Regions from separate parts of the Sporosarcina sp. SAFN-015 genome, predicted to be linked through region 1. Evidence: riboswitches for the same ligand, from Rfam matches in the RefSeq annotation. Region 1 holds a riboswitch; each other region holds the start of a gene.
The links. Region 1 has a riboswitch for thiamine pyrophosphate ahead of ACR65H_RS16970 (YkoF family thiamine/hydroxymethylpyrimidine-binding protein). Riboswitches for the same ligand answer to the same signal wherever they lie in the genome.
Positions count from the first base shown of each region.

Region 2: another riboswitch for thiamine pyrophosphate. It lies ahead of tenA (thiaminase II); the one in region 1 lies ahead of ACR65H_RS16970 (YkoF family thiamine/hydroxymethylpyrimidine-binding protein).
Region 3: another riboswitch for thiamine pyrophosphate. It lies ahead of ACR65H_RS10820 (3-oxoacyl-ACP reductase); the one in region 1 lies ahead of ACR65H_RS16970 (YkoF family thiamine/hydroxymethylpyrimidine-binding protein).

Region 1 covers NZ_JBPFDR010000012.1:7,860-12,517, reverse strand. The annotation lists gene ACR65H_RS16980 (ABC transporter ATP-binding protein) at 1-1,025, opposite strand, end outside; gene ACR65H_RS16975 (ECF transporter S component) at 1,018-1,599, opposite strand; gene ACR65H_RS16970 (YkoF family thiamine/hydroxymethylpyrimidine-binding protein) at 1,601-2,182, opposite strand; TPP riboswitch at 2,261-2,367, opposite strand; gene ACR65H_RS16965 (NUDIX hydrolase) at 2,469-2,951, opposite strand; gene ACR65H_RS16960 (YecA family protein) at 3,077-4,075, opposite strand; gene ACR65H_RS16955 (hypothetical protein) at 4,257-4,658, opposite strand, start outside.
Region 2 covers NZ_JBPFDR010000011.1:20,821-25,478, reverse strand. The annotation lists gene thiE (thiamine phosphate synthase) at 1-415, opposite strand, end outside; gene thiD (bifunctional hydroxymethylpyrimidine kinase/phosphomethylpyrimidine kinase) at 435-1,274, opposite strand; gene thiM (hydroxyethylthiazole kinase) at 1,271-2,080, opposite strand; gene tenA (thiaminase II) at 2,077-2,760, opposite strand; TPP riboswitch at 2,861-2,968, opposite strand; gene ACR65H_RS16620 (midas domain-containing protein) at 3,493-4,658, shown strand, end outside.
Region 3 covers NZ_JBPFDR010000005.1:137,598-142,255, reverse strand. The annotation lists gene ACR65H_RS10830 (helix-turn-helix transcriptional regulator) at 1-112, shown strand, start outside; gene ACR65H_RS10825 (FtsW/RodA/SpoVE family cell cycle protein) at 102-1,400, shown strand; TPP riboswitch at 1,704-1,804, shown strand; gene ACR65H_RS10820 (3-oxoacyl-ACP reductase) at 1,939-2,691, shown strand; gene ACR65H_RS10815 (LLM class flavin-dependent oxidoreductase) at 2,710-4,017, shown strand; gene ACR65H_RS10810 (serine hydrolase domain-containing protein) at 4,391-4,658, shown strand, end outside.

The DNA of each region.
Region 1 (4,658 bases):
GCAAACGGATGGGCATCCGCAACCTTCGTCAATTGCAACCGTTCAAGCAATTCATCTGCAGTAGTACCTCCTCCGAAAGCGATTTCTTCCCGTACTGTTTTCGTCACGAATAAAAATTCCGGTGATTGAGGCACATATCCGACATGGGAAGGGTGCACAGTTCCATTCGCAGGAATCAATCCGCATAATGCTTTCAATAACGTCGATTTTCCACTTCCATTCGGACCTGCGAGGACTGTCACTTCACCTTTGTTTAATGTGAAAGAAACTTCTTTTAAAAAATCAGTACTAACTCTATTTGCCTTCAATGCTTGTGACTCCTGTTTGCTGCTTGCCCTTTTCATCATTGGAATCGCACTAGCCGTTTGTTCCAACTGAATTTCTCGATCGAAAAAATCGCCCCATAAATCAAGTCGATGCTCGATCGCCAACACCGTCAAAGACCGTTTCCGCTGAAGCTCATCAAGCCAAATGATGAACTGTTTTGCGGTATACGGATCCAAATGGGAAATCGGTTCATCGAGCAGAAGAATTTCCGGCTCCATAATTAATGCGCATGCCGTCGCAATCCGCTGCTTTTCCCCGCCGGATAACTGTTGAATAACGGAATGACGGAAATTGGTCAATCCTGTCAGCTCCAAAACGTCCTGTATCCGCCTATCCATCTCTGCGCGATCTACTTTTAAGTTTTCAAGCGTGAACGCAAGCTCTTCTTCGACAGTCAGCATGCAAAACTGTGCATCAGGATCTTGAAAAACAGTCGCAATCCGGTGATTCACTTCACCAGGAGAATAAGACTTGCTTTCTTTATCAAATAACGTAACAGTGCCTTTTACGATTCCATCACAGTTTTCGGGATACAGCCGGTTGCAAAGATAGAGCATCGTCGTTTTGCCGCTTCCGCTTGGCCCTGTAATGACAACCTTTTCTCCGCTTCCAACGGAGAATGATAGATCTTCAAATATCCAATCATCGTCATCGGGATAGCGAAAACTTACGTTATCAAACTGGATTACTTCATGCACGGGCCTCACCTTTTTTCGCACGTGTAATGGCATATCCGCGGAGCGAGCCTGTTGCAAGCAATCCGTCGACGACCGCTTTGCCGCCAATTCCCGCAATCATTGCTCCGCTGAGAATCCGGATGCCAAGCATGAGTAGGACATAGCCTGTGCTGAACACAGTAAATCCACCTAAGAAATAACCATATGTGAAACTGAACACTGATGCACCGACACCTGCCAACATTAAGACCCATACATCAAACCGACGATAGCGCGTTGCAGCAAATGCCGCCTCGGCACCTAGCCCTTGAATGATACCTGCAAGAATCAATCGTGGACCAACTGCATTCCCTAACAGTACCTCGATGGCAGCTGCAATCGTTTCCGAAATGACAGCCGCCCCAGGTTTCCGAATAATATACATACAAATGATCGACACGATGAACCAAATACCGAAAATCCATTCATAGGCGATCGGCCCAATGAACCCCGCCCAAATATTCCCGACATGCAAAAACAGCAAATAAATAATCCCGAACACGACCGAAAACAAAGACATGAGGACGACCTCTTTCAGCTTCCATGATTTCAACATGTTACAGTCCTCCGTGCGACGGACTATTTATGCTCATCGAGACGGTCATAACGAGATGCTTATGTTCTTCAGAGCGCGCATTGCTGAAAGCCTCTTCGTAAAATGCAAATACATCATGAATATCCCCATGGATGCCGCTCGCATAATGCATCGATTCATTAAAGACGCCTTGCTCTTTCGCCCTGTCCACTTCGCGATAAATGATTTCCATATACGCCGGATTATTCATTGGATACAGCGCAAATTGTGAGGACACATATTGCTTTGTCCCATCCGTATTGGCCACTTCATCGGCCTTGTCCAAATACGCATCGCCAGCAGTATCACCTGGGCATCCCGCCGAAAAAGTACCGGATAACGCAATATGCTTGCCTGTTTTCGCAGCGTGCAATGCTATCGCTTTAGCAACGTTAAATACATGGACTTGCTTTCCTCGGATGACGGTCGATACATCATCCGTATGCATCCACACATTCGACGTGTCGGTCTTTTCCAGTGCTCCTTTAATTACACTTACAAAATCATCTGCCATCGGATATAACGAAAAACGAAATCCGACGATTGGACTTAAACCACATTCCATTTCCTTCGACCTCCCGAAAATTTTTCATAAAAAAAACTACATCCCGGAAGATGTAGCACTTCTCCAATATGAAACCATCGGAAAGCCACTACACTTCCCCACGCAGGTATTATCCTGATCGGGTCATAAGGGATCGGAGCTATTGCTCGCATCTCAGCCAAAATTGGGCACCCCTAGTGCAGAAAACGGTATGTAGTTATTAGTTATGTTGCCATCAGTATAGACGAAGAATTTTTTATTGTAAATGAAAACTAGCAAACTCGTACTTTTTGTCCATTCAACGGTGCTACACTTTCCTGCTCAATTTCAGTTTAAACTCCGGATGTGTAACATATTCTTGGTACTCCACGTTTCCGTCAAATTTGAAATACTCCTCAATGCGTGCCCGTATCGCCGGTTGTGTAATATAATCCAGTACTTCATCCTTAGGAACCCACTTGCAATCGGATGTTTCCTCTGACGTGCATAACTCCCCGCCGACCGGCTTGCAAGCGAAGTCGAACATCACTTTCGTCGGAACGTCAGTCACTCCGTCATACCATTTATAAATAGCCGAATTCGTATACACGCCGATCAAGTGGGACACTTCTACATCGATGCCACTCTCCTCTTTCACTTCCCGAATGACGCCATCCATTAAGTTTTCACCCACTTCGACTTGTCCGCCTGGAAATACCCATCCCCCGTGATGCGTTTTTACGATTAGTAAATTTCCACCATCATCTTCGACGAGCGCACCGCAAGCGACAATATGCGTTGGCATTGCCATTTTCCCATCCCCTTTGCTCTACTAAATCATCTCACCACTTAATACTACCAATCTTCCAGTAATAATGAAAGATTCTAAAAAGTCCACCTATTGCTATTGAAGGCAATAGGTGGACCGTATTTTTCTTAATTCATAACTTTGGAGCTATAATAAGCATCCAATTCCTTGTAATATTTGTTCATGGAAGAAGGGGAAACATCGAACCACTCAGCGATTTCTTTCAACGTCATAGATAGCGGCTCGAAAAACGACTTCTCTTGCCCGAATCGGATCGCCCCAGCTGCAATCGCTGTTTCCTTACGAGCATTCGGTTGTTGTTCCACTAAAAAGTCTTCGACGACGTCCAATAACTTTCTAGACATGCGGTCATGTTTTTCGAGAAAATCCATTGCATCGAGCAATACGCCGGCTTCGAACTCCGTGAACTCGCCGCCTTGATATCCGTTTTGACCAAGCAACTTCCAAAAATCCATCGCATTTTCTTGTAAGAAATTGCTGATATCTTGTTCCTCACTTTCCGCAAATTTCTTCGTAAATTCTTTGAATACATCCGCGTGATCTGTCGGGAAGAAGATTAAGCTCGACACGGCCAAATATTGTCCTTCCACTCCTGTACCGTCAGGCAACATGAAGCAGAATAAGTGGACGCCCACTGGCACCGGCTTCTCACTTTCCCGGCGCAACCTGATGACTTCGTCAGCAAAGATCGATTTCACTGAAATGTAATTTCCTTCAACATCAATCACTTCACCAATAATTGCTTGCGGTTGCCGCCAAGTGTCCATTACCCGCAATACGGAAGGACGCAACTGTTTTTTCTTTTGTTTGTCCAAGTATCCAGTCCAAATGTCCGGACGGTGATGGAAAAAGAATTCATCCAACACAATCGCTTCAACCATCTCTTCTTCGGGCAAATATGTATCTAATGAACGCTTCCATTCATTCGCTAATTCCAAGTACTCCGGGATATCTTTCCGCTCAGGATACACATCATAAAATGTTTGCAGTACCCCTTCCAATTCTTCCATTTGAACTGTCTCTACGGAAACAGTCTCTTTCGACTGACAACATTTTTTATATTTCTTTCCACTGCCACAAGGACAAGGATCATTACGACCAATCATTTATAACACTTCCCTTAAAAAATTTACAACTCTTCTATTTTACCATTTATATGGCGTTTTCGAAACGGTTCCAATTTCTTGTTTTGATGTAGTTATTGACCCTTTAGGCTGTTGGAGCTTAATTTTAACATAATAAAAAGAACCAATCGCCTAGCGTTTGGCTCTTTCATCATGGGTGGCTTTAACAAAGCACGATAATTTTATGTGGTGTCGTTTGGGCTGGAATGCTTCTTGTTGAAGTACTGTAGATGACGATTAGATCGCGGTTTGCAGGATTGCCATTAAAGTCTTGCCCGTTTTCCAGTACAATTTCTGTTTGCCTCGATACATTCAATTTTAAACTGCCGTCGCTGCTTATTAATTGGTTGTTGAAGAAACTCACTGTCACAAAAGTATTTGGTTGATCCCTTGCCATCACAGCTGCCCGATATTGAGGAGGGTAAATTAATGGCACCGGCGCATCTGCATCATAAAACCCCGTCACAATATCTCCGACTTTCACCTTAACATAGTCTACAAAATAAGTGGCAGGTTCAATAACAAAATTTACAATCGAACCGTCCCTGTCAGACAGCGAAAATAA
Region 2 (4,658 bases), on a different contig from region 1:
TCGCTGTGCCAGCAACCGGTTTCGCATCGTCTTTCGATTTCGTCGGATATACAGGCCCCATGCCGACATAATCCGCTCCCGCTGACATAGCCGCTTCTGTTTCTTCTATTGTATGGACGGAAACCCCCAATATCTTTCCGGGCCCAATCCTTTTTCGGACAAATCGCGCCTCAGCATCGTCCTGCCCGACATGGACGCCATCCGCGTCAATTTCTAGGGCAAGATCGACATCATCATTCACGATGAACGGCACGCCATATTGTGCACATAACTGCTGGCAACTTTGCGCGAATGCTTTCTTCTCCTTCCCGACAAGTGCGTGTGCCCCCTTTTCACGGAGCTGAAAACAAGTGATTCCGCCTTTTAAAGCGTCTTCCAATACGGAGAGCGGATTCTCAGCATTCGTCGAACCCATTATGAAGTAAAGCGTAACGTCAACGTTTCTCAATCAATTCGACTTCCTTCCGTTCAGCATTGCCCCGATTCCGAAACGCCGTATGGTTTGTCGGCCCGTGTCCATTGCCAATGGATAGCCCCTCTTCAATTGCTGCATGGATAAAGTATTTTGCGGTAACAACTGCTTCATTCATTGGCATCCCTTTCGCAAGCTCTGCCGTAATGGCTGCAGCGAAAGTACATCCCGTGCCATGCGTGTCTTTCGTATCGATCCGCTTGCTTCTCATAAGAAAGCTTTCGCCGTTCGCTGACATGAATAAATCCTCTGCATAAGGAGTATCTACCCGGTGCCCCCCTTTCAGCAGTACGGCTCCAGCTCCCATCTGGAGCAGTTGATTTGCGGCATTCTCCATGTCTTTCATTGAAACGATCGTCATTCCCGTCAACACTTCCGCTTCAGGAATATTGGGCGTCAAGAGTGTCGCTGTTGGAATGAGGTGCTCTTTCAATGCTGCAATCGCTGAATGCTGAAGAAGCGAAGCACCGCCTTTCGCTATCATCACGGGATCAATGACTAAAGGGATTCGCTCGTGACGATTCAATGTATCGGCAACCGCTTCAATAATTTCTGCAGAGAACAGCATCCCGGTTTTGGCAGCTCCGACTGTGAAATCAGTTAGCACCGCTTCAATTTGGGCAATGACAATTTCCGTCTCTATCGGCTGGACCGCATGGACACCTAACGTATTTTGAGCGGTTACGGCCGTCAATGCGGACGTTCCGAACGCCCCAAGTTCCTGGAATGTTTTCAAATCCGCCTGGATGCCTGCCCCGCCTCCACTGTCCGAGCCTGCAATTGTGAGTGCAACCGAAGTCATTTGACAACCTCCTCTATAAAACAATGGTGATCGAAGTTGATTGCTTCACCGTCCAATTGGTGTAAAGCATTTAGGAAATGAACAGCAAAATCTCCTGGGCCAGAAGCTTGCTTTGCCGCCAATTCACCCGCTTTTTTGTAAAACGCAAGACTATATGCAACTATATCAATCGGCGCATCCTTACCGACCGAAAGAAAAGCGGCGGACACAGCACTTAACAGACAACCCATGCCCGTAATTCGCGTCATGAGCAAATGCCCTCCTGTTATACGGATTATTTTTTCACCATCCGTCACGATGTCAGTCTCACCGCTTACCGCAACGAGACAACGATGGCGGCTGGCCACCTCTTTAGCAGCCTCGGCAATATTTGCCGAACCGACACCCGCATCGACGCCTCTCGCTTTCCATTCAACACCCGCGATGGATGCAATTTCACCTGCATTTCCGCGGATGAGTGTAATATCCAATTCCTTTAGAAGTTTAGCGACCGTCCGTTTTCGGAAAGCAGTCGCTCCTGCTCCGACAGGATCCAGTACGAGGGGCTTACCTTTAAAGGAAGCGCTTTTTCCGGCAGCGATCATTGATTCAACAGCCGAACTGTCCAACGTTCCAATATTAAGCAATGTACACGAGGAAATGGCAGATACTTCCGCCGCCTCCTCGATTGCATCCGCCATGATGGGAGAAGCCCCCAATGCCAACAGGCCGTTCGCTTGAAAGTTTGAAACGACATGATTCGTAATGCAATGCACTAACGGGTTTTGCTGACGCAGTTCATCCAACAATGGTAATTGGTCTGTCATACATGTACCTCGTTTGTTTCAAGTGACCATTTTTGCTTCGTCCATGCCATTTCCCAAAACTGCAATTCATAGTGGGTACTCTTAATGAAATGAGCTTTCAATTGTTCACGTCTTTGCTTTGGAAGTTGTTCGGTCAGTTTATTCAAACGGTCGATCTGTTCACGGGTTGCCTGTTCGAACCATTCAGAGCTGTACGTAGCAATCCATTTGTCATAAATCGGATGATTCGGTTTCGCGTCCTTCAACCGCTCGCCTATTTCGTAATACAGCCAATAACATGGCAATAATGCGGATAATGTAGCGGCCAAGTCACCTTCCAACGCCGCCCGGTATAAATGCGACGTGTACGCATATGCCGTCGGCGCCGGCTCGAATTTTTCAATATCCTCATCTGTAACGCCCAACATTCCAAAGAAGCCTTCATGCAATGAAATTTCCGCCCCGCAAGTTCCATCCGCATGTTGCGCAAACCGTTGCACCGTCAATAAATCCGTTGCCTGTACAGCTGCCATCGCATGCACTTTCGCAAAATGCTTCAAATAATAGGAGTCTTGCAGAACATAATGTTTGAACACCTCTTCAGGCAATGTCCCTTCAGCAAGTGCTGCGATGAACGGGTGATGAAAGCTTGCCTCCCAAACATCGTTGCATTCCTTCCGTACCTCTTCACAAAACGTCATTCCAACCACTCCTCTTTTGTTTTGGAAAACCAAAAAAGCCGCTTCACTCAACACAATCGTTGAAGAAGCGGCTCGCAAATCGGCGTAAGATAACCTTTGGAAGATGTGCGATCCACTTCCCTACGCTGGTATGAGCAAGATCAGGTTCGAAGGGTCCGCGTATCGATACACGTCTCAGTCTTTCACAAAGACTCCCCCAGTGGTTAACTCTTTTCAGTTTTCATCTCCACTATAACATAGTTTAGTAGTTTCGCAAGGTTGTGACATCATTGATTAACCCGGCTGTAATATTTGGAAATAAACAACGCTAGACCATTTAGTCCATTCGAAAATGTATTTACAAAGTAATATATCGCAGACGCATAGCATGTTGTTAACGTTTTTCAGATAGGAATAATTTGGATAATGAGGGTCGAATTAATTAGGTTTAACCCTCTTTTTAGTCTTTTCACACGTATTTATATTATTACAACGGTTAATATTTCCATGAATACTTGTTAATTGGTTGTCACACCACTGTTATTTTCTTTTGTTATTGTTAGTCATGTGCAGAAGGGACACTGCTACACTATTCGGTTGGAAGTTTTGAGAGAATAGTAAAAAACGATCCCTATACTTTTTACTTGAGAAGGAGGCGGATGTACATAACGACTTGAAAGAATGAGTGTTATTTCGCTTCATTATCTAGTAAGCAAGTCAAAAAAAATTTATGAAAAGGGAGTTTGATCATTCTTGGTTAACGAAACGAATCGTAATGAGAAGAACACGAAAAAGAAGATTTTACCGTTTGTCATGTCGACATCAATGCTAACTGCTGCTATTTTTGGAGCAGGCGGTTCAGCTTTTGCAGCTGAAAATGGCGAAAAAGAGTTTAATAACCACGGTGAAAAGGTTTCCCATTACGCAACAACTATTCCGGGCTCACCTGAAAAAGGACAATTCATGCGTACAATTGCCAATAAAAACTTTGTAGCCGCTGAACCAGGTGATGATGATTCTACAGATGACGATGATACAACAGATATACCTAATAACGATGAAGAAGCTGTTGACACTCCAGCTGACGATGAAGAAGCTACTGATACTCCAGTTGACGATGAAGAGGCTGTAGACGCTCCAGTTGATGAAGAAGAAGCTGTAGACGCTCCGGCTGATGAAGAAGAAGCTGTAGATGCTCCTGCTGATGAAGAAGAAGCTGTGGATACTCCAGCTGACGATGAAGAAGCTGTAGACGCTCCGGCGGATGAAGAAGAAGCTGTAGATACTCCAGCTGACGATGAAGAAGCTGTAGACGCTCCGGCGGATGAAGAAGAAACTGTTGATGCTCCGGCGGATGAAGAGGAAGCTACGGACGCTCCAGTTGAGGAAGACGAAACTGTTGAGCTACCAGCTGATGAAGAGGAAGCTGTAGAGACTCCTGCAGATGAAGAGGATGTTACGGACGCTCCTGCTGACGAAGAGGAAGCCGTAGATACTCCAACTGAAGATGAAGAAGCTACGGATGCACCTGTAGAAGAAGATGCCAAAGAAACAGAAAAGCCAGCTGACGAAAATATCAATGAAGATACTACGCCAACTGACCAATCAACCGATTCTATTATAACAGACGAGCAAGTAAATGAGTACAAATCCATCTTACAAAATTATGTAAGTTTGATTGACTACTACAATCTTGCTATCCAAAATCATCTTGGGATTGTCTTGCCAGGTGAAGAAGCAGAAGAAGTACCTGCTGACAAGGAAGAAACTACAGATACACCTGTAGATGAAGAGGAAGCTACGGATGCACCAGCTGATGAAGAAGAAGCTACTGATGCGCCAGCTGACGAAGAGGAAGCTACCGACGCTCCTGCTGACGAAGAGGAAGCTACCGACGCTCCTGCTGACGAAGAAGAAGC
Region 3 (4,658 bases), on a different contig from region 1:
GAAGTACTATCAATTAACGAAGCTCGGGAAAAAGCGATTACAGCAAGACAATGCGCATGAAAAGCTATCTCTTAAGGAACTAATTTGGGGGGTGCGCATGAATGTTGATTAAGGAGTTTCTACAGCAAGTTACAAGCTATATCCGTTCAAAAGAGGCACGTAGCTATGTAGAAGAAGAATTGCACCACCATCTGACGAAATCCAAACAAGCCTGGGTGAATTCAGGCTACTCTTCAATAGAAGCTGAGCAAAAAGCCATTGAGGAAATGGGCTCTGCTTCACAGCTCGGAAAATCAATGGACAAAATTCACCGGCCAAAATGGGATTTCTGGCTAATTGGCGCAGTGTTGCTATTGATTGCTGTAAGCATTACACCAATCTTAACGACAGATTTCAGCCATCGATTTGGTGTAGATATGACGAATTACTTTGTTAAAAATAAAATCCTTCATATCATACTAGCCGTTGCAGGGATAGCCGTCATCATGTATTTTGATTATCGTAAACTGCAATGCTATAGTATGTTCTTTTATAGAGGGGCACTGTTGTTATTAATCGTTCTCTGGGCTATGCCCAACATCTTTGTTAATGGAGAAGCAATGTATAAAATAGGTCCAATTCGTTTGCAGGCATGGATGGCGCTTCCGTTGTTATTAGTAGCCTTTGCAGGATTTTTCACTGAACGCAAATGGAGAGGTTGGAAACTGACTGGATTATTTCTACTTCCAATATTCTTATTCATGATGATAGGAAGTCTTTCTGTAACGCTACTATATATGGGAGTTGTAGCCGTTTTGTTTAGCTTTAGCTATTTCAACCGAAAAGCGAAGCTTATTGTGTTTTTAATAGTAGGGGGAATGGGGTTAGCGATAGCGGCATTTAGTGTTTATGCATATCACTATTTACTTGAGCCATATCAAACAGTACGCATCAGAGCTTTTTTACATCCTGAATTATATGCGGATTCAGCAGGCTACATGATGCTCCAATTAAATGAAGCACTTGCACGGGCTGGCTGGTTCGGGGCAGATAGGCTTCACTACATTCCTGAAGCCCACACTGATTATGCTTTGGTACAGCTTATTCAATCGTATGGCTATGTTGCAGGACTCGCAGTCATTGGTATCATATTCGCTGTTGCGCTACGCATTTTGTGGCTTGTTACTACAATGCCACAATCATATGGTAAGTTACTCGTTATCGCAGCAGGAACATTATACAGTTGCCAGAGTATTTACTCTGTTTTAATGGTGTTTGGCTTCTTACCACTAACAGGCGTGCCGTTACCGTTTATTAGTTACGGGATTACACCATTGCTGATAAATGCCTTTCTAATAGGCTTAGTCTTAAGCGTCTATCGGAGAAAAGCGTTTATCGGAAAACAAATTTACTCTGCATAAATCATCCATCTGAAGATGATGGCAACACAGAATGTGTGACGCTAAGTATATCATTGTCTCTATGGCAAAGATATTTGACTGGCGTCAATATCGGATCAAAAACAAAAATATCGGGTTTACATTTATCACTCTGTCATTTCGTTCATGAGCAGTAAAGCATTGTTACTCAAGGGCGGACAAGCACCAAGGAAATAAATGGTCCAGTTGTAATAGATCATACTATATGATATGGTTTAAAGTGCAAACTAATAGAAATATTATAAATGGCAGCATGATCTTTTATAAAAACTTTAAAAACTTAATAGTATGCACTAGGGGTGTTATTTAACTGAGATGAGTAGAGACTCAAACCCTTTGAACCTGATCTAGCTGAAACTAGCGTAGGAAAGTGTAAACTCTCGGACATACGAAGAGGGATGACTCTGTCTTCTTTTTGGTGTGTCGTCATAGTTTTACGCAACTTTCCTTTTGGAAGGTTGCGTTTTTTTATTAGCTGCCATTTACCGATTCAAAACGTATAAGAACAGGAGTGGTTAGGATGAGTAAAGTCGTATTGGTAACAGGAAGTAGTCAAGGACTAGGGGCAACGATCGTAAGAACATTGGCAAGCCAAGGATTTCGGGTAGTCGTCAATTACAATAAGAGCAAAGAGGCAGCCGACAAGATTGTTTCCGAGATTGGAAAGGAGTATGCGATTGCCATTCAAGCTGATGTAACCAATCGAACAGAAGTGGATCGTATGGTAGAAGAGGCAACTGACTATTTTGGGCAAATTGATGTTGTGGTGAATAATGCATTAATCGATTTCAAATTTGATCCAATCAAGCAGAAACCTTTCGCAGAACTAACTTGGGATGACTATCAAAGACAGTTGGATGGTACTTTAAAAGCAGCATATAACGTAATTCAAAGTGTCATACCTCAATTTATTGAACGACAAAATGGAAGTATTATCAATATAGGGACGAATCTATTTCAGAATCCTGTCGTTCCTTATCATGAATATACAACAGCGAAAGCCGGATTGATCGGTTTTACACGTAATATTGCTGCCGAGTTAGGAGCATATGGCATAAAAGCGAATGTCGTTTCAGGAGGCTTATTGAAAACAACTAACGCCAGTGCTGTTACAACGCCGGAAGTATTCGATTTGATTGCAAGTTCTACGCCACTGAAGAAGGTCACCACGCCACAAGAAGTAGCGAATATGGTCGCATATTTGTCTTCAGACAATGCAAGCGGTATTACAGGGCAGAATATCACAGTCGATGGCGGTTTAACAATGAACTGACAAATGGGGGAGTGAAAAATGGTTGAAATGAACGCAAAACAACTAAACTTAGGTGTTTTGCTGTATGGCTGCGGACACCACCAAGCTGCGTGGCTTATGCCTGACTCAAGTGTTGAACGGATTGGTGATATTACCTATTATCAAAACTTAGCCAAGTTGGCGGAAAAGGGCCTATTTGACGTCGTATTCTTTGCAGATAATCAATCTTTTGTAGGCAAAGATTGCAGTGATATGCCGGCGTTTTGGTTTGACCCGCTCATCAATTTAACAGCCATATCCCAAGTGACAGACCATGTGGGATTAGTTCCAACGATATCAAGTACTTTTTCGAATCCTTTTACAGCTTCACGACAGCTTTTAAGTTTAGACCATCTTACAAAAGGTCGTGTAGGTTGGAATCTTGTTACTTCAATGACTGATGTTGAAGCACAAAATCATAGTATGGATAAGCTGCCGTCTCATGATGAACGCTATGAAAAAGCAGATGAATTTGCTACTTTAATGAATCATTTATTTCTTTCATGGGATAGCAAAGCGTTTCTGCATGAACGTGAAGAGAAAAAATTGATCGATCCTTCACACATCACGCCATTTCATCACGAAGGTACCTACTTTAAAGTGTGTGGTCCGTCCACTACGCCGAAAAGTCCTCAAGGTAAACCGGTCGCAATGCAGGCAGGGGCGTCCAAGCAAGGCATTGCATTAGCTGCAAAGCATGCAGATGCAGTTTACTCAGTGTCGTGGAACTTCAAGCAAGCAAAAAGGTTTCGAGAAAAAATCAATGAGCAAATGAAACAAAGCGAGAATAGCAACAGATATATTAAAGTGTTTCCGGGCTTAGTCACCTATGTCGGCAAGAGTCGTGAAGAGGCTTTAGCCAAGAAAGCGGCATTAGATGTACAGTTACCTATTGACACGGCATTAAAACAGCTGAGCATTTTTATTCGGCAAGACTGCTCCAATTGGGCACTTGATGAAAAGGTTCCACCATTGCCGCCTGTGGAGGAATTTACTGGACCGGTCGGCCGATATGAGACGATAATAGAAATTATTCATGATACAAACCCAACAGTAAGGGAATTATTGGGGTATCTAAATGCTGGTGGAGGACATTTCACGCTCATCGGCACACCTGAAGAGATTGTCGATCAGATGGAGCTTTGGTTTAAAGCAGGGGTAGCCGATGGATTTAATCTTATGCCTCCCACATTGCCGAGTAGTTTAGAAGACTTTGTTGAATTCATAGTACCGGAGCTGCAAAAGAGAGGTCTTTTCAAAAAATATTATGAAGGACATACATTACGTAGACATTTAGGGCTAACATAATAAAAGATCATGAAAAGGGGAGCGATTCAATAACGCTGCCCTTTGGATTCCGTCTATAGCCCCAGAAATTCCGTTGGTTTTTCAGTATAATCAACCCTTTCCAATTCCACATATCAACATTCAATATACGTCCAGATACGGCCCTATGAATTCCGTAGAATTCACGTGCCATTTTTGTGTCTCCGATTGTTGTGGCAAGCAAGTCTTTCATTTCACTAAATAGACTTGTGGCGTACTTCGACGGTCCATTGTCCAACACAATTGAAGGCTTCTCATTTAGTTAGTTAAACTTTTGGGAAGCCTCTTTTCCTGCATGCAAATAGACATCAACTAATATAATCAAATAGTCTGCAAGAAGGGAGGTTAGGAACTGATGGTGACTAAAAAATACGATGAGATCTTTAGCCGAGTCGTGAAATCAAAGCATATACATGAGTCTGTACTATTTATCCAAAATGGAAATGGGGATTTTTCATACAAAAATGAGTATGGGGGCAAGAGCATAGATGCGCCATTGCTCATGGCAAGTATTACGAAGCTGTTTACAACTACATGCATTTTAATTTTGCTGGAGCAAGGGAAACTCTCATTAGATGATAAAGTGACACGTTTTTTTGATAAAGAGAAACTTAGTGGGCTCC